Regions from separate parts of the Streptomyces nogalater genome, predicted to be linked through region 2. Evidence: riboswitches for the same ligand, from Rfam matches in the RefSeq annotation. Region 2 holds a riboswitch; each other region holds the start of a gene.

Region 1 (4,835 bases), on a different contig from region 2:
GGGAGGCCGCGTCGTCGGCGGCCAGCTCGACCAGGCGGTGCGTCTGGTCGCAGAAGTGGGCGAAGAGCGGCACGCGCGGGAAGCCCGTGGCGAGCGCGGCGGACAGGTGCAGCAGCCAGTCGTGGTGGGCGCGGGCGTGTCCGCGTTCGTGGGTGAGGACGGCGTCGAGCTGGAGGTCGGTGAGGCGGTGCAGCGCCCCGGTGGTGACGACGAGCTGCGGCGGGTGCCCCGGCATCCACCAGGCGTCCGGGTACTCGTCCTCCAGCACCAGCATCGGTCCGCGCGGCGCCCGCAGACCCGGCGGCAGTTCGGGGGCGCGTTCGCGCAGCTGCGCCCGGGCCTGGCCCCGGCTGCGGCGGGCCTCGAACAGCTCGCGGGCCAGCATCGCCGTCGTCCAGGCGGCTCCGCAGGCCAGCAGCAGGGTGAGGGCGGTGGCCCACACGGGGGTGGTGGACAGGTCGTAGGCGGCGGTGACGGCGGGCGGCGCGGGGGCGAACACGCGGTCGCGGACGGTGTGGAAGACGGCCGCCGCGCCCAGGACCAGCGCGGTCAGACAGCACAGCAGGACGGTGGCGACCAGACACTGCCATACCCACAGCGCGACCACGGGTTCCCGTTCGGGCCAGGCCGCCCGGGTCAGCGCGCGGGGCGCCGGTACGGCGGCCGTCAGGCCGACGACGCTCAGCAGGAGCAGGCAGACGGTCATGCCGGGGCTCCGGTTCCTGGTCGGAAAGGTGTGCGGGTACGGGGTGGTGCGGGGGCACGCGTCGCACGGCCGCGCGGGGTGCGGACGCGTGTCCCTGTCAGTATGGCGAAGAAGGGCGGTGCGAGTCAGGTGCCGGTGGCGAACCGACCGGGTGTGACGGCGAAAGTCCAGGTGGGAGAGGGGAGTTCGGCGGGGCCGGAACAGGGTCCCGGCCCGGCGGCGTGCCGGACGCCGCCAGGGACGGCGCCCGGCAGACAGACAGGCCAACAGACAGGCGGGCGCGGACGGGCACGGTCACGGGCCGTCCGCGAGCCGCCCGTCGTACCAGTGCCTCAGTCCGCCACGACGCGGCCCGTGACCTCGCCCAGTCCGATCCGGTGGCCGTCCGGTCCGGGGGCCCAGGCCGACAGGGTCACCACGTCCCCGTCCTCCAGGAACGTCCGCTTGCCGTCCGGGAGTTCGAGGGGGTCACGACCGTTCCAGGTCAGCTCCAGCAGCGAGCCCCGCTGGTCCTCGGCCGGGCCGCTCACCGTGCCCGAGCCGTACAGGTCGCCGGTGCGCAGCGAGGCGCCGTTGACCGTCATATGGGCGAGCTGCTGGGCGGCGGTCCAGTACATGGTGGAGAACGGCGGTTCGGAGACCACCTGGCCGTTGACCGCGACGGAGATACGGAGGTCGTAGCCGCCGGGTTCGACGCCGGGGGCCGTGTCGTCCAGGTAGGGCAGCAGCGGGTGGGTGCGCTCCGGAGGGGCCAGGCGCGCGTGCTTCAGCGCCTCCAGCGGGGTGATCCACGCCGAGACCGAGGTGGCGAAGGACTTGCCGAGGAACGGGCCGAGCGGGACGTACTCCCAGGCCTGGATGTCCCGCGCGGACCAGTCGTTGAGCAGGCAGAGCCCGAAGACGTGCTCGCGGAAGTCGCCGAGCGCCACCGGGCGGCCCTGCCGGGACGGCACGCCCACGACGAAGCCGACCTCGGCCTCGATGTCCAGCCGGACCGACGGGCCGAAGACGGGCGCGGGGTCGGCGGGGCCCTTGCGCTGCCCGGCCGGCCGTACGACGTCCGTGCCGGAGACGACGACCGTGCCGGCGCGGCCGTGGTAACCGATCGGCAGGTGCTTCCAGTTGGGGGTGAGGCTGTCCTCGGCGTCCGGGCGGAAGATCCGGCCGACGTTGCGGGCGTGGTGTTCCGAGGCGTAGAAGTCGACGTAGTCCGCCACCTCGAAGGGCAGGTGCAGCGTCACCTCGGACAGGGGGTGGAACAGCGGCTCGACCGTCGGGCGGTGCGCCGGGTCGGTGACCCAGGAGGTGACGGCCCGCCGTATCTCCGACCAGGTGGCGCGGCCGGCGGCCAGCAGCGGGTTGAGGGTGGGGGCGGCGAGCAGCGCCTGGTGGGGCGAGCCGACCGCCGCCGCCGTGGCGCCCGCGTCGAGGACGTGGTTCCCGAGCCGGACGCCGATCCTCCGCTCCGTGCTGCCGGTGGGCGAGAACACGCCGTAGGGGAGGTTGTGCGGGCCGAAGGGGTCGCCCTCGGGGACGTCGAAGGGGGGCATGGGTGCTGCCTCACTCTCATCCGTGCCATGCATGGCGAAGCGTTCCATGGGGTCGGGCACACGTTACGGCCGACACGCCTGTCATGGGCAGTGGTCCCCGCGCCCGGGGGTTTGCTCGAAAGGGTGCTCGCCCGGGCCGTGACAGTCCGGTGGGTTTTCGCCACCGAGCCCTGCGCGGGCGGCACTTGGGGGCGGGCGGTACGGCGGGAGAGGGGAGCGAGGGATGAGTCGGCGGGGCCCGGGGTCCGTATTCTCTGGGCATGGCATCCACCCCGGCATATGCCCTCATCGCCACTGACCTGGACGGAACGCTGCTGCGCGGCGACGACACCGTCTCCGACCGGTCGCTCGCCGCGCTCGCGCGGGTGGCGCGGGCCGGGGCCCGGCACCTGGTGGTCACCGGCCGCCCTGCGCCACGGGTGCGGCCCCTGCTCACGCGCCTCGGCTGCACCTCACTGGCGGTGTGCGGGCAGGGCGCGCAGGTCTACGACGCCCGGGCGGGCCGGCTGCTGTGGTCGGTCCGGCTGGACCGGGAGCTGGCGGAGACCGCGCTCGGCAAGGTCGAGGCGGAGGTGGGGCAGGTGTACGCGGCGGTCGACCAGGACGGCGAGGACGGGCTCACGCTGATCGAGCCCGGCTACCGGATGCCGCATCCGACGCTGCCCGCGGTCCGGGTCGGCCGGCGCGCCGATCTGTGGGCCGAGCCCATCAGCAAGGTGCTGCTGCGTCACGCCGAGCTGTCCGACGACGAGCTGGCGGCCGTGGCGCGCTCGGCGGTGGGCTCGCTGGCGAGCGTCACCATGTCGGGGCCGGGCACCGTGGAGCTCCAGCCGAGCGGGGTGACGAAGGCGACCGGTCTGGCGCTGGCCGCCGAGCGGCTGGGGATCGGTGCCGAACGGGCCCTGGCCTTCGGTGACATGCCCAACGACATCCCGATGTTCCGCTGGGCGGCGCGCGGTGTGGCCATGGCCGGCGCACATCCCGAGCTGAAGGCGGTGGCCGACGAGGTCACGGTGTCGAACGAGGACGACGGGGTCGCCGTCGTCCTCGAAAGACTGTTCCCGGCCGCCTGACCGCGTCAGGGGCCGGGCGGCCGGTCCGGTCAGTAGGCGCCGAAGACGTTGTCGATCGAGCCGTACCGGTCCGCCGCGTAGTTGCAGGCGGCGGTGATGTTCGCGACCGGGTCGTAGATGTCGAAGGACGTTCCGGCGACGTGGTACGCGTTGAAGGTGGGGTCGATGACCTGGAGCAGGCCCTTGGACGGGATGCCCTTGGCCGCGTTGGAGTCCCAGAGGTTGATGGCCGACGGGTTGCCGGAGGACTCGCGGATGATGTTGCGGTGGATGCCGTTGTAGGTGCCCGGGATGTTCTTCTCGGCCATGATCGCGAGCGATTCGCGGATCCAGCCGTCGAGGTTGTCCGGGTATCCGGCGGGGGTGGTGGCCACCGCCGGGGCCGCGGTGGTGGCGGCGGACGCGCCGGTCGCGCCGATGAGCGGCAGGGCGAGGACGGCGGCGCCGGTGCAGGCGGCGGCGAGGGTGCGGACGAGGCGGGTGTTCCGGGTACGGCGGTGCTGAGCGGCAGCAGGCATCGAAAGTTCCTCTCCGGCGCCTGCGAGGTGAGCTGTCGGGTTCGGGCGGGGAGGTGCCCGGCCGTGCCCGGAAGGAGGCACGGCTTCACCCCGAGCCGTTCCGGTGCGGCGTATGCCGTCCGGCGCGGCGACTTACCTGGGTCCCCCGCTCCTGCCGTACGAATGAGTTCGTGAATGGGTTACGCGGGCGGCGGCAGGATTAGGCGTCCACCCGACGGCCCGGAACGTATGCGAGAGCACATGTCGGGAACAAGTACCGGATTCATACAAGGCGCCATTTGGTCTTGATCGATGTCGTTTGAGGGGCTTGATCCTTTGCGAATGCCAATCCTCAACTCGCCGACGGGGCAAGGCGTGGCGGGGGCGTGGCGGGCGGCGCGGGCGAGCTGGGGCGAGTGACCCAATTCACGAAATGGCAAAAGACTTCAAATCGGACATGGGGGATTAGGGCTATTCAGGCCTGAAGTCCGAGTAGTGGTGGAACCCGGAGTGGGGCGCGCGTCGTTGCCCTGGAGGCCGACGGGGGAGGGGTGAGGGTGAGGAAGGTGTGGAGAGGTCGCGACACGGCATCCGGATTACCGTTAAGTCGATATATGTCCCTTATTACCGTGTGATCAAAACCATGCCGGTCATGGTCCGATACCACCCGGGCTGGACCGGTGGGCGCTATCGGTGATCGAAACAGGACCGGATACGCTGACTTGAGTGATGGCAGCGACCTATCGACAAACCGTGTAATCGCCAGCAGACACCAGCAGACAGGAGACCCCTCGTGACCGTCGTCGGGCCGTTCGGGCTGAGCGTGCGGGACCAGGCTCTCGAAGCCGATGTCCAGGCCGGATTGGCGGCTGTCGAGGAAGGCTTGCTCGATGCCACCAAGAGCGAGGTCCCGTTCATCACCGAGGCCGCGCAGCACCTCGTGCGGGCCGGCGGGAAACGATTCCGGCCACTGCTCGTGATGCTCGCCGCCCAGTTCGGCGACCCGTAC
Region 2 (4,835 bases):
CGAACAGCCGGCCCTGCCCGAGCCGGTGCGCGGCCGGCCCAGCGACCTGTTCATCCAGGCCGAGGAGCTGACCCGGATCCGCGCCACCCTGGAGGAGATGCTCGTCCGGCACACGGGGCGCACGGCCGCGCAGGTCCACGAGGACCTGGAGCGTGACCTGATCCTGGACGCCCCCGGGGCGCTGGCGTACGGTCTGGTCGACGGCATCGTGCCCAGCCGCCGGGACACGCCCGGCGCACCGGACGCGAGGTGAGCCGCCCATGCTGCCGGACCTGCCACCGCTGCCCGCCCTGACCCGCGCCGAGGGCGAGTTGATCGATCGTTACCTGGAGGCCGTCGACCTGCTCGGCCGCGTCAATCCGGCCCGGCACGGAACCACCTACGGCGGGTTGCGCGCCGCCCAGGCGCTGGTGCGCAAGGCGGCAGAGCTGCGGGACGCGCTCGCGCTGATGCACCAGCGGGGCGAGACGGAGCTGCACGGGGACACGCTGGCACGGGCGCTGCGGGTGCTCGACGGCGAGCGCCGGGCCGCTCGCGTCGCGCTCCCGCCGGAAAGCGTCGGCTGAGGCGGACACCCCGCCCGGCCGGCGGCGCCGACGCGTCGACACGCGTCGTTCGGACCGGAGTTGAAACGGCCCGAACGACGTACCGCCGACCGGTGTACATCCCGATCGTTTTCCGGGCCTCCCGAGTTGCGCAACGCACGGGTCCGGGAATCGCCGGCGAGGGCATCGCCCCAGGTCCGGGGCTACGCCGATGATCTGACGGGGCCTCGAACAGAGCACTGTCCACCCGAACGGGTGAGTGGTGAGGAACACCACAAATCCCCGATTCCGTTGGGATTTTCAGACAGTTGTGAGCCAAGATCCCTGTCTGACGACAAGCCCCCGCCACCGCGGCGGGGCGATCCGGGCGGACGCCGAGTCCTGCCGCCGCCCGGATGACCGGTCGACGGAAGTGGATCGGCAGGAGTGGAGGACCCAAGCAAGGCGGGTTCGCCGGAACGGAAGTCCAGTCGTCCGACACAGGGTCGGGCGGGGGCGGAGGTTCCGGGCGGCCCTTGGGGTGAAGCCGTGGCAACGCGGCCGGGCTACTTCGCCAGCCCGAATCCGACAGGTCATCCTTCACAGGCGGCTGACGAAGGGTTGCGCATGACTGCGCTCAATCGAGTCCCGTCGCTGATGGCCCGGGCCGGTACGGCCTCGGCTCTCACCCTCGCCGCCGTGGGCGGCTCGATCGCGGTACCCGGTCTCGCCACCGACGCCTCCGCCGCGACGATCGCGTCGAAGGCACTCAAGGTCGCGGCCTCCAAGAAGGGCGCCCCATACCGGTGGGGCGCCACCGGACCGAACAGATTCGACTGCTCGGGGCTGACGCTGTACTCGTTCAAGAAGGCCGGCAAGAAGCTGCCGCGCACCGCCGCGCAGCAGTACAACAAGTCGCGCCACATCTCCGCCCGCAACCGCAAGGTCGGCGACCTGGTCTTCTTCCACTCGGGTTCCAGCGTCTACCACGTCGGCATCTACGCCGGCCACAACAAGATCTGGCACGCCCCGAAGACCGGGGACGTGGTGAAGCTCCAGAAGATCTGGACCAAGAGCGTCTGGTACGGCCGGGTCGGCTGACCCGCCCACGGCTGGGAGCGGCTCCGACAGCAGGGCCGCTCCAGCGCGCCGCGAGCGGCCCCTTGGACCTCCTGTGGCCCTCGGCGGCCCGGGGCCGACCACGACCACCTCGTGGCCCGCGCGGGCACCGGGCCACCGGCGCGCCGGCCTCCCCGAGGGCGGTCTCGTCCGGGGTCAGACGGGCAGGCTCGGGTCCGGAGGACAGGCTCGGGTCCGAGGGCTCGGCGAACCGCCACGGCCGCCTTCCGGGGCAGGCGGGCAGGCAGGCAGAGGCCCGGGGGCCCAGGGGCCGAGTGGCTGCCCGGTGGTCCGTCGGGACTGCCTGCCTCCGGCGGGGGCGCGCCCGGGCGAACGCCTGGCGGGTCCGCGCGGGGCCGCACGAAGCCTGCGCCCGACCGGCCGCACGGAGGCTGAAGGGCGCGCCCCGGGGAACGCCTGGCGGGTCGACGCGGGGCCGTCCGCAGCCGGGCCGGTCGCCCACCGCCCGCACAGGGACCGAACGGTCGCCCGGCACGCCGACACGGCTGTGTCCCGGGAAGAGCGGAAGCGTGGGAAACCCGAGCCCGCGAGCCTGCCCGGCACACAAGCCGGCTTCACCCCGGCGCCGGCAGGCGGGTGCGGACCCCGGCGAGTGACTCACGAGTCGGTGTGGAACCGCCCGAGGCCGAGCCACTCCGGCCGGCCGCATGGGGCGGCACTCGCTCAGTGGCCCCTCGCCCCCGCACACCCCGCCCCGGCCGACGCGCTCCCAACCCGCCCCGGCACGGTGCCTCGGCCCCGTGCCATAGAGAGGGGACGCATCCGCCCGTCAATGCCCTCCCCCGCACGGCCTCGCCGCCGTCAGGCCGGAAACGGGACTCCCCCAGGCGTCAGCCCGCCGGAGTCTCCGGTGGCCGGCCTGTGGGGAGGGGTGCCGTTGGCAGGGACCAGGGGAGTTCGATGGAGACCGTCTTGCCGCCCTCGTTGGTCGGGCGGACCCGGAGGCGGCCGCCGCACTCCGCGGTGAGCCAGCGGATGATCACCATGCCGCGCCCATTGTCCTGCTGGACCGCGGCGGGCAGTCTCTTCGGAAAGCGGGGATGGCTGTCCGTGACGCCGATGCGCAACTGTTCGTCATGGTGCAGCGCGATGTCGACAGTGAAGGTGGGTGACTGGCCGAAGGTGTGCTGTACGGCGTTGGTGGCGAGTTCGGACACGATGAGCCGGACGGTGTCGGCCGTCTCGGTGTCCGACGGCAGGCCCCACTCCGCGAGGGTGCCCACGACATAGGAGCGCGCGGCCGAGACCGAGGCGGGATCGCTCGGCAGAGTGACGGAGGCTTCCAGATGGTCTGCCATGGCGACGTCGTCCCTTTCCCAACGGGACCGCGGTCCGCCATACAGCGGTGGGTTCGAGTACGGTCCCGGACTGGTGCTTGTCCGTCAGACTGCCATCACCGGGACGGTCACGGGGGGCGATCCACCAAGATATGCATATATCTGTCGCTCGAAGCGGTGAACTCTGCGACGCGAGACCGTATAGGGGCGGTCCGGACGGAGTAAGGAGGAGCCCATGCAGAACGGTCCCGCGGTACGCCGCCGCAAGCTGGGCGCCGAACTGCGCACGCTGCGCACCGGCGCCGGGCTGACCAGTGGTGAGGCGGCCCGGCTGGTCGGCTGGCACCAGTCGAAGGTGAGCCGTATCGAGACCGGCGCCAGCGGCGTGAAACCGGCCGATTTACGGTTGCTGCTGGACGCCTACGGGGTGCGGGACAGGCATCTGCGCGAGTTGCTGCTGATACTGGCGGGGTCGGAGGAGACGAGCGGCCGGCACCGCTGGTGGCACGCCTACCGGGGCGTACTGCCGCCCACCTACCGCGATTTCATCAGCCTGGAGTCACAGGCGAGCGCGATGCGCACCCTGGAGACCACGGTGGTGCCCGGTCTGTTGCAGACCGCCGAGTACGCCCGCGCGGTGACCCGGGCCGCCGTGAAGGACCTGGACGAGGACCGCCTGGACACCCTGGTGGAGGTGCGGCTGGCCCGGCAGGACGTGCTGCGGTCGGATCCGCCGCTGGCGCTGAGCGCCGTACTGGACGAGGCGGTGCTGCGCCGCGAGGTGGGCGGTCCCGGGGTGATGGCCCGGCAGCGCCGGCGGCTGATGGAGGCCGCCCGCCTGCCGCAGGTACGGCTCCAGGTGCTGCCCTTCACGGCGGGGGCGCATATCGGCCTCACCGGGCCTTTCGTTATCTTCTCATTTCCGAGCACTGCTGATCTGGACGTGGTTGTTCTCGACCAGTTGACGAGTAGCCTCTACCTGGAACGGAAAGAAGACCTCATGGCCTACTCCGAGGCCTTCAGCACCCTTCAGTTCCACGCCCTTTCCCCCGAGGACTCGTTGGACTACATCGCCGGGATAGGTGACGGCGCGTAAGGAGGCACCATGTCAGCTCTGCCTCGGAACGTCCCTGCCAGTACCGATCTGCACGAGGTGCGCTGGCTGCGCAGCAGCCGCAGCACGGGCGCGAACAACTGCGTGGAGACGGCACGGCCGCGCTCCGGCCCCGCGGCCGGACTGCTCGCCGTGCGCGACTCGAAGGACCCCGCAGGACCCGCCCTGCTCTTCTCCCCGGAGAGCTGGACGGGCTTTGTCAGCGCCCTCTGACCACCCTCTGACCAACCCCCGACCGACCCCCGACCAACTTCTGTCCGCTCTCTGATCGGATTCGTTCAGTCTTTCGTCGTTTCGTGTGATGCACGGCCGTGTCACGCCGACTCATGGTCGCGTCTCGCCGATGACGCGTACAGCGCGTTCGATCTCGGCCCCGGAGAGATCCGCGCGGGCGGTCAGCCTCAGCCGTGAGATGCCGTCGGGCACGGAAGGAGGACGGAAACAGCCCACGGCCAGACCCGCCGAACGGCAGTCGGCCGCCCAGCGCACCGCCCGCTCCGGGGACGGAGCCCGCACGGAGACCACCGCGGCGTCCGGACGTACCGCCTCCAGACCCGCGGCGGTCAGCCGTGCGTGCAGTTCCGCGGCCACCTCGCGGGCGCGTGCCGCCCGTTCCGGCTCGCGCTCCAGCAGCCGCAGCGCCGCCAGCGCGGCACCGGCCGCCGCCGGCGCCAGGCCCGTGTCGAAGATGAACGTCCGGGCCGCGTTCACCAGGTGGTCGATCACCCGCGCCGGGCCCAGCACCACGCCGCCCTGACTGCCGAGCGACTTGGACAGGGT
Region 3 (4,835 bases), on a different contig from region 2:
CGGGGAGCACCTCGGCGGCGAAGCGGCGGATGCCGCGCTCGCGCGCGACGGCCGCGATGTGTTCCAGCAGGGCGGAGGCGACCCCGCGGCCCTGGTGGGCATCCTGGACCAGGAAGGCGACCTCGGCCTCGTCGGCGGGCGCGGGGGCGGGCAGGCCGTCGGTGCCGATGCGGTCGTAGCGTACGGTGGCGATGAACTCGCCGCCGACGGTGGCCGCGAGTCCCACCCTGTCCACGAAGTCGTGGTGCGTGAAGCGGTGGACGTCCTTGGCGGACAGGCGTGGGTACGGCGCGAAGAAGCGGTAGTACTTCGACTCGTCCGAGACCTGCTCGTAGAAACTGACCAGGCGGTCGGCGTCATCGACGGTGATGGGCCTGATGCGCGCGGTGCCACCGTCGCGCAGCACCACGTCCGCCTCCCAGTGGGCGGGGTACTGGTGCCGGTCCTGCCGGTCCGCCGAGTTCCGCATGCGCCCCAGCGTAAGGCTCGCGTACGACAACGGCGCGAGGCAGTCTATGGGGGCGACGCCGGACCGAGGCCGCGGTCCGGGGTCGCGCCGGGGCGGTCCCACGGGCCCGCTCCGGGCACGCTTCACGGTATGGGAAACTGGTCTAGACAACCCTGAGCACTGAAGGGCAGCAACACATGGCTGAGCGCCGCGTCAACGTCGGCTGGGCCGAGGGTCTCCACGCCCGCCCCGCCTCTCTCTTCGTCCGAGCCGCCACGGCCACAGGCGTCCCGGTGACGATCGCCAAGGCCGGGGGCAACCCCGTCAACGCGGCCTCGATGCTGGCCGTCCTGGGCCTGGGCGCCCAGGGTGGCGAGGAGATCGTCCTCGCCTCCGACGCCGAGGGCGCCGACGCCGCCCTCGACCGTCTGGCCAAGCTGGTCTCCGAGGGCCTGGAGGAACTGCCCGAGACCGTCTGAGCAGGGCCGGGAAGCCGCGTCGTCCGCACCGGGCGGCGCGGCTTCCGCGTTGTCGAACCGGTTTCGCAGTCGCTCGGTTCCGGCCGGCGGAATTCTTCGCGGGTGTTCGTCCGGGCCGGGTCGCCAGGACGCCAGTACGCCCGAAACACACGGCGCAGAGAATTACCGGAACCGGAAAAGGGCAGCGGAAAAAACCCCGCTCTGGAATTACCCTTCTTTGTATACGGCGCCCGTGTTAATGCCGCAGACCCGACATGTTTACGGGGTGTTGCGAAGTCCTCACACGTTCCCCGGCGCCGGCCGGGCGGAGCCGGTGCGCGCCCGTCGCGCGCTCGGCGTGCAGTGCCGTCAGCGCCCGCGCGCGTTCGCCGTCCCCGCGCGCCACCGCGTCCACGATCGCGCCGTGCTCCGCCCAGGACTCCACCGGGCTCACCGGGGCCTCCACCGTGTACATCCAGGCGACCTTGTGCCGCAGCTGGGTCAGCATCAAGGTCAGCGAGGGGCTGCCGCAGGCCTGGGCGAGCGTCTCGTGGAACCAGCCGCCGAGTGAGCGCAGATCCTCGCTGTTGCCCTTCCTGGCCCGCTCCTGGCCCAGCCGGACCAGGCCGCGCAGCACCTTCAGATGGGCTTCCGTGCGCCGCTGGGCGGCCCGCGCGGCGCCCAGCGGCTCCAGCAGCGTCCGCATCTCCAGCACGTCGGCGGCCTCCTGCTCGGTCGGCTCGGCCACGCACGCGCCCGCGTGCCGGCGCGTCACCACGAACCCCTCGGCCTCCAGCGTGCGCAGCGCCTCGCGGACGGGGACGCGCGAGACGCCGTAGCGGCGGGCCAGCACTTCCTCGGTGAGCCGGCTGCCGCGCTCGTAGACACCCGCGACGATGTCGTCCCGGACAGCGGTGCACACCGAGTGCGCCGGAATACGCATGACCGACCTCCGCCTTAATCCCCGTGAAACGCCGACGATGGACGCGTGTTCCGTGACTCTATTCCAATGGCCCGGAATTTCCGACGGCGGGCGGTAATCCATGGAGTTTTTTTGGACAACGAGTCCGGCGGACACCGTGAAAAACGACGAAAGCCCCGGCTCGGTGAGCCGGGGCCGCCGGGGAACGCGCGGGGCGTCAGATGTGCACGCCGTGCCCGCGCAGATAGGCGACGGGGTCGATGTCGGAGCCGTACTCGGGGCTCGTGCGCGCCTCGAAGTGGAGGTGCGGGCCGGTGACGTTGCCGGTGGCGCCGGACAGCCCGATCTGCCGGCCCGGCTCGACCTGCTGGCCCACCGTGACGCCGATGGAGGACAGGTGCCCGTACTGCGTGTACATGCCGTCGGCCATCCGGATCACGACCTGGTTGCCGTAGGCGCCGCCCCAGCCGGTGGCGACGACCGTGCCGGAGCCCACCGCGTGCACGGTGGTGCCGCTGGCCGCGTGGAAGTCGATGCCGGTGTGCGAGCCGGAGGACCACAGGGAGCTGGAGGCCTGGTAGGCCGTGGAGACGTAGGAGTGCGCGATGGGCGCGACGAAGGTGTTCAGCCGGCGGCGCTCGGCCTCGCGTGCGGCGCGGACCCGCTCCTCCTCGGCCCGCTCGGCGGCCGCCTTCGCCGCGGCCTCCTCGGCCGCCTTGCGGTCGGCGGCCTCCTGCTGGGCGGTGGCCTGCGCCTCGATCTGCGCGGCGACGTCCTCGGTGGCGGCGAGGACCGGCGTGAGGCCGGTCTGGTCCACGGGGTTGTCGGCGGCGAGTGCCGGGGAGGCGGCGAGGGTGCCGATGACACCGGTGGTGGTCAGGGCCGCGACGCCGGCCGCCTGAGCGGTGGTGCGCTTGACCCGGCCGGGCTTGCGGTGCTTCCCGGTGGCGCACATGAACGCCATGAAGTGGCTGGTCCTTTCCTTCCCTCTCGCCTACCGGGTTAGCTGACGGGTTCGGAGCAGGAAGGTCTCCTACGGGCCCCCTCGCGCTCGCGCGGGCGCCCGATTCACCCCAGGGACGGTGGGTCCCCGGCTCCCCTGGCTCGCGCCGTACGGGGACTCGGCGATGGCTGTCCGGTGCCGCGGGTGCGGCGCACTGCCTGACGAACAGCCCGGACGACGCTACGGCGGCCCGCTTTCGATCCTCAAACGGATCCGGAGTTTTGTAGCGCATCCCACAGGTCAGACAGGCAACCTCCGCCCCAAAACGGGCATCTGAGGGACCGAGTGGAACAGCGTGGGGCCCTGACGGCCGGTAAGCCGTCAGGGCCCCACGCGCGCGTGCGCCGGTGGCGCCGGGCCGCTACTCGGCCGTCACCACGGTCACCTCACCGATGCCGAGCGCCTCGACCGGCGCCTTGATCTGCGAGGCGTCGCCGACGAGGACGGTCACCAGGCGGTCCACCGGGAAGGCGTTCACGACGGCCGCGGTGGCCTCCACCGTGCCCGTGGCGGCCAACTGCCGGTACAGCGTCGCCTGGAAGTCGTCGGGCAGGTGCTGCTCGACCTGGTCGGCCAGCGTGCTCGCGACGGCCGCCGCGGTCTCGTACTTCAGCGGCGCCACCCCGACGAGGTTCTGCACGGCGACATCCCGCTCGGCGTCGGTCAGGCCCTCCGCCGCGACGGTGCGCAGCACCTTCCACAGGTCGTCCAGCGCCGGGCCGGTGTTCGGCGTGTCCACGGAGCCGCTGATGGCGAGCATCGCCGCGCCCGTGCCGTCCGGCGCCGACCTGAGGACCTGCCCGAAGGAGCGCACGCCGTAGGTGTAGCCCTTCTCCTCGCGCAGGACGCGGTCCAGGCGGGAGGTGAGGGTGCCGCCGAGGCAGTACGTGCCGAGCACCTGGGCGGGCCACACCCGGTCGTGCCGGTCGGGGCCGATCCGGCCGATGAGCAGCTGCGTCTGGACGGCGCCGGGCCGGTCCACGATGACCACGCGTCCGGTGTCGTCGGCGGTCACCGGCGGCACCGGGCGCGGCTCGCCCGGAGTACCGGACCAGGCGCCCAGGGTGTCGCCGAGCAGCGCGTCGAGGTCGGTGCCGGTCAGGTCGCCGACGACGACCAGGGTGGCCGTGGCGGGCCGCACATGGCGGTCGTAGAAGGCGCGTACGGCCGCCGCGTCGATCTTCTCGACGGTCTCCTCGGTGCCCTGGCGCGGCCGGGACATGCGCGAGGTCGCCGGGAACAGCTCCTTGGAGAGTTCCTTGGCGGCCCGGCGGGAGGGGTTGGCCAGCTCGTGCGGGATCTCGTCCAGGCGGTTGCGGACGAGGCGCTCGACCTCGCTCGGGGCGAAGGCGGGCGCGCGCAGCGCGTCGGCGAGCAGGCCGAGGCCCTTGGCCAGGCGGGAGACCGGGACCTCCAGGCTGAGCCGGACGCCGGGGTGGTCGGCGTGCGCGTCCAGGGTGGCGCCGGCGCGCTCCAGCTCGGCGGCGAACTCCTCGGCGGAGTGCCGGTCGGTGCCCTCGGAGAAGGCCCGCGCCATGATCGTGGCGACGCCGTCCAGGCCGGCCGGCTCGGCGTCCAGGGGCGCGTCCAGCAGCACCTCGACGGCGACGACCTGCTGGCCGGGGCGGTGGCAGCGCAGCACGGTCAGGCCGTTGTCGAGCGCGGTGCGCTCGGGGGCCGGGAACGCCCAGGGCCTGGCCTCGCCGGGCTGCGGCTGGGGGTGGAACTCCATGGTGGCGAGCTCGGTCACTTGGCCGTCTCCTCGTTCTCGGTCTCGTCGCGGCCCGCCTCTACGGTCGCTTCCTGCTCCGGGTCCTCCGGGACATCGGCGTCCGGGGCGGTCTCCGGGGACTTCGGTTCGTAGACCAGGACCGCGCGGTTGTCGGGCCGCAGGCGGGCCCCCGCGACCTCCCGGACCTCCTCGGGGGTCACCTCCAGGACGCGCTGGACGGCGGTCAGGGCGAGCTGCGGGTCGCCGAACAGGACGGCGAACCGGCACAGTTC
Region 4 (4,835 bases), on a different contig from region 2:
GGCCGGCGGGCGGCCCCGAGGTCGGCGCGGGACTGCTTGGCCGCGCCGGGGTCGACGACCACGTACCCGGTCTCGCCGGGCCGTACGTAGTGCAGCCGGCGGCGGATCTGCTGCTCGGCGTAGGCGTCGTCCTGCCAGCGCGCCTTGAGGTCCCGCAGCTGTTCCACCCGCTCGCGGGCCTGCTGCTGCCGGCGCTGGAGGTCGGCGATCTCCGCGCGCTGGGAGACGTACTGCCGCATCGGGTAGGCGAGGGCGACGACCATCGTGCACAGCACCAGTGCGAGCAGCGCCGCGCGGCCGGTGAGCCGGGAGCGGCGGGCCTGCCGTCTGGTCTGGGAGCGGTAGACACGGGCCGCGGTCTGCTCGCCGAGCAGCCTGATCCTGGTCGCGGTGGAGAACCGGTCACGGTCCTTCACGCCCATCTTCCCCGCCTCCCGTCACACGCGCGTACGTCCCCGGACACGGTACGGGACCGGGTGCGGGGACGTACGTACGACTGGCTAGGACGTTAGCCCGGGCAGGCGCTCAGCCCTTGAAGCGCGGGAAGGCGCTGCGGCCGGCGTACACCGCGGCGTCGTCGAGGATCTCCTCGATGCGCAGCAGCTGGTTGTACTTGGCGACGCGCTCGGAGCGGGCCGGGGCGCCGGTCTTGATCTGGCCGCAGTTGGTGGCGACGGCCAGGTCGGCGATGGTGACGTCCTCGGTCTCGCCGGAGCGGTGGGACATCATGCACTTGTAGCCGTTGCGCTGGGCCAGCTCGACGGCGTCCAGGGTCTCGGTCAGCGAGCCGATCTGGTTGACCTTGACCAGCAGGGCGTTGGCGGCGCCCTCCTCGATGCCCTTGGCCAGGCGCTCCGGGTTGGTCACGAACAGGTCGTCGCCGACCAGCTGGACCTTGTCGCCGAGCTTGGCGGTGATGGTCTTCCAGCCCTCCCAGTCGTCCTCGAAGAGCGGGTCCTCGATGGAGACCAGCGGGTACGCCTCGACCAGCTCGGCGTAGTACTCGGTCATCTCGGAGGCGGTGCGGTTCTTGCCCTCGAAGACGTACGAGCCGTCCTTGTAGAACTCGGACGCGGCGACGTCGAGCGCCAGGGCGATCTGCTCGCCGGGGGTGTAGCCGGCCTCCTTGATCGCCTCCAGGATGAGGTCGAGGGCCTCACGGTTGGAGCCGAGGTTCGGGGCGAAGCCGCCCTCGTCGCCGAGGCCGGTGGACAGGCCCTTGTTCTTCAGGACCTTCTTCAGGGTGTGGTAGACCTCGGCACCCCAGCGCAGGGCCTCGGAGAAGGACTCCGCGCCGATCGGGGCGATCATGAACTCCTGGATGTCCACGTTGGAGTCGGCGTGCGAGCCGCCGTTCAGGATGTTCATCATCGGCACCGGCAGCAGGTGCGCGTTCGGGCCGCCCAGGTAGCGGAAGAGCGGCAGGTCGCTGGCCTCGGAGGCGGCGTGGGCGACGGCGAGCGAGACACCGAGGATGGCGTTGGCGCCGAGGGAGCCCTTGTTGTCGGTGGCGTCCAGGTCGAACATGGCCTGGTCGATCAGGCGCTGCTCGGTGGCGTCGTAGCCGACCAGCTCGGGGCCGATCTGCTCGATGACGGCGAGGACGGCCTTCTCGACGCCCTTGCCCTGGTAACGGTTCGGGTCACCGTCGCGCAGCTCGATGGCCTCGAAGGCGCCGGTCGAGGCGCCGGACGGCACGGCGGCACGACCCGTGCTGCCGTCGTCGAGGCCGACCTCGACCTCGACCGTGGGGTTGCCTCGGGAGTCCAGGATTTCCCGGGCTACGACGACGTCGATGGACGGCACGAGCATCTCCTTCTTGGATGTGACGCTGGAAGTGCGGGGCTGGTGTGCCTTGCGACTAGAGCCTAACCGTCCCGGGCCGCTCGGCCGGCGACCGACCGCCCCGTGGACAGAGCGACCGTACCGTTTGTTTCCATTCGAAACAAAGGGGTCCCGGCCGGTTCCGGGCGAAGGGGCGCCGGGCGGACGCGGAAAAACCCCGTCCCGGCGCGTACGGGGGAACACGCGCCGGGACGGGGAGCCCCTGGGGGACGGGGGTGGCCCGCACGGCCCTTCGGTGAGCGGCCGGCCTGTGCGGGCCTCGCAGCCTCCCGTGGGCCCGCCGGGATGTGCGGGCCGCCGGGCCGGGGGCCGGGGGGTTACTTCAGGTGGAGCTGCTGGCCCGGGTAGATCAGGTCGGCGTCCTGGACGATGTCCTTGTTCAGCTCGAACAGCTTCTGCCAGCCGCCGGCGACCTTGTGCCGCGCGGCGACGGTGCTGAGCGTGTCGCCCTCGACCACCTTGTACTCGCCGTCGCCCTTCTGGACCTTCTTGCCGGTCGGGGTGGTGACGGTCTTGCCCGCGCTCTTGGACGTGGAGGCGGCCGGGCGCTCGGCGGAGCGGGAGGCGGCCTGCTGGTCGGTGGAGCGGGTGGTGGTGCCCGAGTCCTGGGTGGACGGGGAGGAGGGGGTGGAGGGGGTGGACGGCGCGGGGGCGCTCGGGGCCGAGCCGTTGTACGGGGTGCCCGACAGGCCTGTGCCGCACACCGGCCAGGCGCCCTTGCCCTGCGAGGCGAGGACCTTCTCGGCGACGGCTATCTGCTGGGACTTGCTCGCCTTGTCGGCGGTGGAGGCGTACTGCGTGCCGCCGTACGCGGCCCAGGTGGAGGCGGAGAACTGCAGACCGCCGTAGTAGCCGTTGCCGGTGTTGATGGACCAGTTGCCGCCGGACTCGCACTGGGCGACCGCGTCCCACTGGGAGGCGGTGGCGGCGGAGGCGTTGCCGGCCGCCATCAGCGGGGCGGCGACGGCGGCGCCGGTGACACCGGCGAGCGTGACGGCGCGGACGGCCTTGGACGGACGACGGTGCTTGCCCTTGCCGGTAAACAGCATGGATCGATTCCCCTCACCGACGCCTGCGAGGTGAGCTGTCGGGTTCGGGCCGGTTGAGTTGCCCGGCCGCGTCCGCTTTCGCGTGACACGGCTTCACCCCCAGCCGGTCCCAGCCTCAACTGCTGGGCCCGGCACTTACCTTGGGTCCCCCGCTCCTGCCTACGGCGCTTGACGCGACGACTGTTCCCGGACGACCGCCGGCAGGATTCGGCGTGGCGGATACCGGGGCTCGTGGTGACGAGCGGCCTCGACCGTAGACAGGTGATCGCCGGAATTTCAAAGACGATCAGGGCTTCTGAGACTCATCCCACACTTTCGCCAAACCGGACATTCAGGCGTTAAGTAGGGCGCCAAGTCCCGCTACTTTGCGCCCGTTTCGCCCTGGACATCCAGGGTCTGACCGGCGGCGATGTGATTCGGGTCGGCGCCGATGGCCTTCTTGTTGCCGGCGTACAGCGCGCGCCATCCGCCGTCGACGTCAAGGGAGTCGGCGATGGAGGACAGCGAGTCGCCCTGGCGGACGGTGTAGGTGTCCGGTTCACGGGACGCGTGACGGCCGGACGAGGCGTCGTGCTGACCGTTTGTCACGCTTTCGTCCGCGCTCGGGCCCCGGTGGCGCCCGCCGGTGCCGACGGCGCCGGTGTCGACCAGGCTCCAAGACCCGGCCGCCTGCTGCGGGTTGCCCACGGTCCCGACGTCCGGCGTGGCCGTCGGGAAGCCGCCCGGGCCCTGCGAACCGCCGATGTCGGGCGTGGGGGACTTGTCGGACTCGGGGGTGTCGGTCCCGGCGGAACCGGGGGTCTCGCCGGTGCCCTTGCCCGTTTCCCTGTCCGCGTCTTCGCCGGCGGCCTTGTCCGCGCCCTTGTCGCCCTTGTCGCCGTTGTCGCCCTTGACGTCCTTGTTGCCCTTGTCCTGCTTGGTGGACGGCGTGCCGGTCGGCTCCGCGGAGGAGCCGGATCCCGGGTCGGCAGTGGAGCCGGTGGAGGGCGACGCGTCCGGCGAGCCGGACGGGGTGGAGGTCCCGGGGGTCGCGGACGTGCCGGAGTCGCCGGCCGGTCCGGACGAGTCCTCGGAACCGCCGGTGTCACCGGAGCCGCCGACGCCCGTGTCGACGTCCACGGACCCCGAGTTCCGCGTCAGGCCGGACAGCAGGGCGCAGGTGGCCCAGGGGGCGGTGCCCCGGTCGGCCAGGATCTTCTCGGCGACGGCGATCTGCTGCTGACGGCTGGCCTGGTCGGCGCTGGTCGCGTACTGGCCGCCGCCGTACTTGTCCCAGTCCTCCTGCGAGATCTGCAGGCCGCCGTAGTAACCGCTTCCGTTGTCCGCGCTCCAGGAGCCGCCGCTCTCGCACTCGGCCACCTTGTCCCACGTGGTGCCGTCGGCCGCGTTGGCGCTCGCGGCGCCGAGCAGCGGGATGGCGATGGCGGAGCCGGTCACTCCGGCCGCGACGAGGAGGGCCGGAGCCTGGCGGGGGCGACGGTGTCGACCGTTCCCGGAGAGCATGCAGAAGCCTTTCGAGCGACAGCAGGACCGGCGCGGCGGTCGGAGCCGCTCGCCGCGCTGATGGGTGAACGTATCGGCAGACGATCACTTGTCACAAGTTCATGCCGCACAGATCACGTGAAGATCACAGAGTTGAGAAAGTGTCAGGTTTCTCTGGAGAGGCTGTGTTCAGGCGGTCGGCGTGAACTTCACCGGCAGGGTGCGCAGGCCGCGCATGATGAGCCCGCCGCGCCAGCGCAGGTCGGCCGGATCGGCGGCGAGCCGCAGGTCGGGCAGGCGGTTGAACAGGGCGGCCAGCGCGGTCTGACCCTCCAGCCGGGCGAGCGGCGCGCCCAGGCAGTAGTGGATGCCGTGGCCGTAACCGAGGTGCTGGTTGTCGCGGCGGGCGAGGTCCAGCACATCCGGGTCGGCGAACCGCTCCGGGTCCCGGTCGGCGGC

What was found. A riboswitch is a leader RNA that binds a small molecule or an ion and turns the genes downstream of it on or off. The one in region 2 is predicted to bind cyclic di-AMP.
Region 1: linked by a shared signal. The riboswitch ahead of ABD350_RS11485 (transglycosylase SLT domain-containing protein) and the one ahead of ABD350_RS27285 (C40 family peptidase) in region 2 are both predicted to bind cyclic di-AMP.
Region 3: linked by a shared signal. The riboswitch ahead of ABD350_RS10185 (M23 family metallopeptidase) and the one ahead of ABD350_RS27285 (C40 family peptidase) in region 2 are both predicted to bind cyclic di-AMP.
Region 4: linked by a shared signal. The riboswitch ahead of ABD350_RS20975 (transglycosylase family protein) and the one ahead of ABD350_RS27285 (C40 family peptidase) in region 2 are both predicted to bind cyclic di-AMP.

Annotation. Positions count from the first base shown of each region.
Region 1 is NZ_BAAASM010000013.1:44,366-49,200, reverse strand. Features, by position in the region: gene ABD350_RS11500 (M56 family metallopeptidase) at 1-706, opposite strand, end outside; gene fahA (fumarylacetoacetase) at 1,039-2,256, opposite strand; gene ABD350_RS11490 (HAD family hydrolase) at 2,517-3,329, shown strand; gene ABD350_RS11485 (transglycosylase SLT domain-containing protein) at 3,359-3,847, opposite strand; cyclic di-AMP (ydaO/yuaA leader) riboswitch at 3,850-4,030, opposite strand; gene ABD350_RS11480 (polyprenyl synthetase family protein) at 4,620-4,835, shown strand, end outside.
Region 2 is NZ_BAAASM010000043.1:60,951-65,785, reverse strand. Features, by position in the region: gene ABD350_RS27295 (ATP-dependent Clp protease proteolytic subunit) at 1-253, shown strand, start outside; gene ABD350_RS27290 (hypothetical protein) at 261-566, shown strand; cyclic di-AMP (ydaO/yuaA leader) riboswitch at 1,007-1,148, shown strand; gene ABD350_RS27285 (C40 family peptidase) at 1,152-1,625, shown strand; gene ABD350_RS27280 (ATP-binding protein) at 2,495-2,962, opposite strand; gene ABD350_RS27275 (helix-turn-helix domain-containing protein) at 3,177-4,037, shown strand; gene ABD350_RS27270 (DUF397 domain-containing protein) at 4,047-4,268, shown strand; gene ABD350_RS27265 (8-amino-7-oxononanoate synthase) at 4,380-4,835, opposite strand, start outside.
Region 3 is NZ_BAAASM010000010.1:118,727-123,561, reverse strand. Features, by position in the region: gene ABD350_RS10200 (bifunctional acetate--CoA ligase family protein/GNAT family N-acetyltransferase) at 1-469, opposite strand, end outside; gene ABD350_RS10195 (HPr family phosphocarrier protein) at 646-927, shown strand; gene ABD350_RS10190 (GntR family transcriptional regulator) at 1,163-1,849, opposite strand; gene ABD350_RS10185 (M23 family metallopeptidase) at 2,046-2,792, opposite strand; cyclic di-AMP (ydaO/yuaA leader) riboswitch at 2,805-2,965, opposite strand; gene ABD350_RS10180 (M16 family metallopeptidase) at 3,193-4,581, opposite strand; gene ABD350_RS10175 (M16 family metallopeptidase) at 4,578-4,835, opposite strand, start outside.
Region 4 is NZ_BAAASM010000031.1:83,180-88,014, reverse strand. Features, by position in the region: gene ABD350_RS20985 (FtsB family cell division protein) at 1-422, opposite strand, end outside; gene eno (phosphopyruvate hydratase) at 526-1,806, opposite strand; gene ABD350_RS20975 (transglycosylase family protein) at 2,163-2,894, opposite strand; cyclic di-AMP (ydaO/yuaA leader) riboswitch at 2,900-3,071, opposite strand; gene ABD350_RS20970 (transglycosylase family protein) at 3,255-4,397, opposite strand; gene ABD350_RS20965 (cytochrome P450 family protein) at 4,566-4,835, opposite strand, start outside.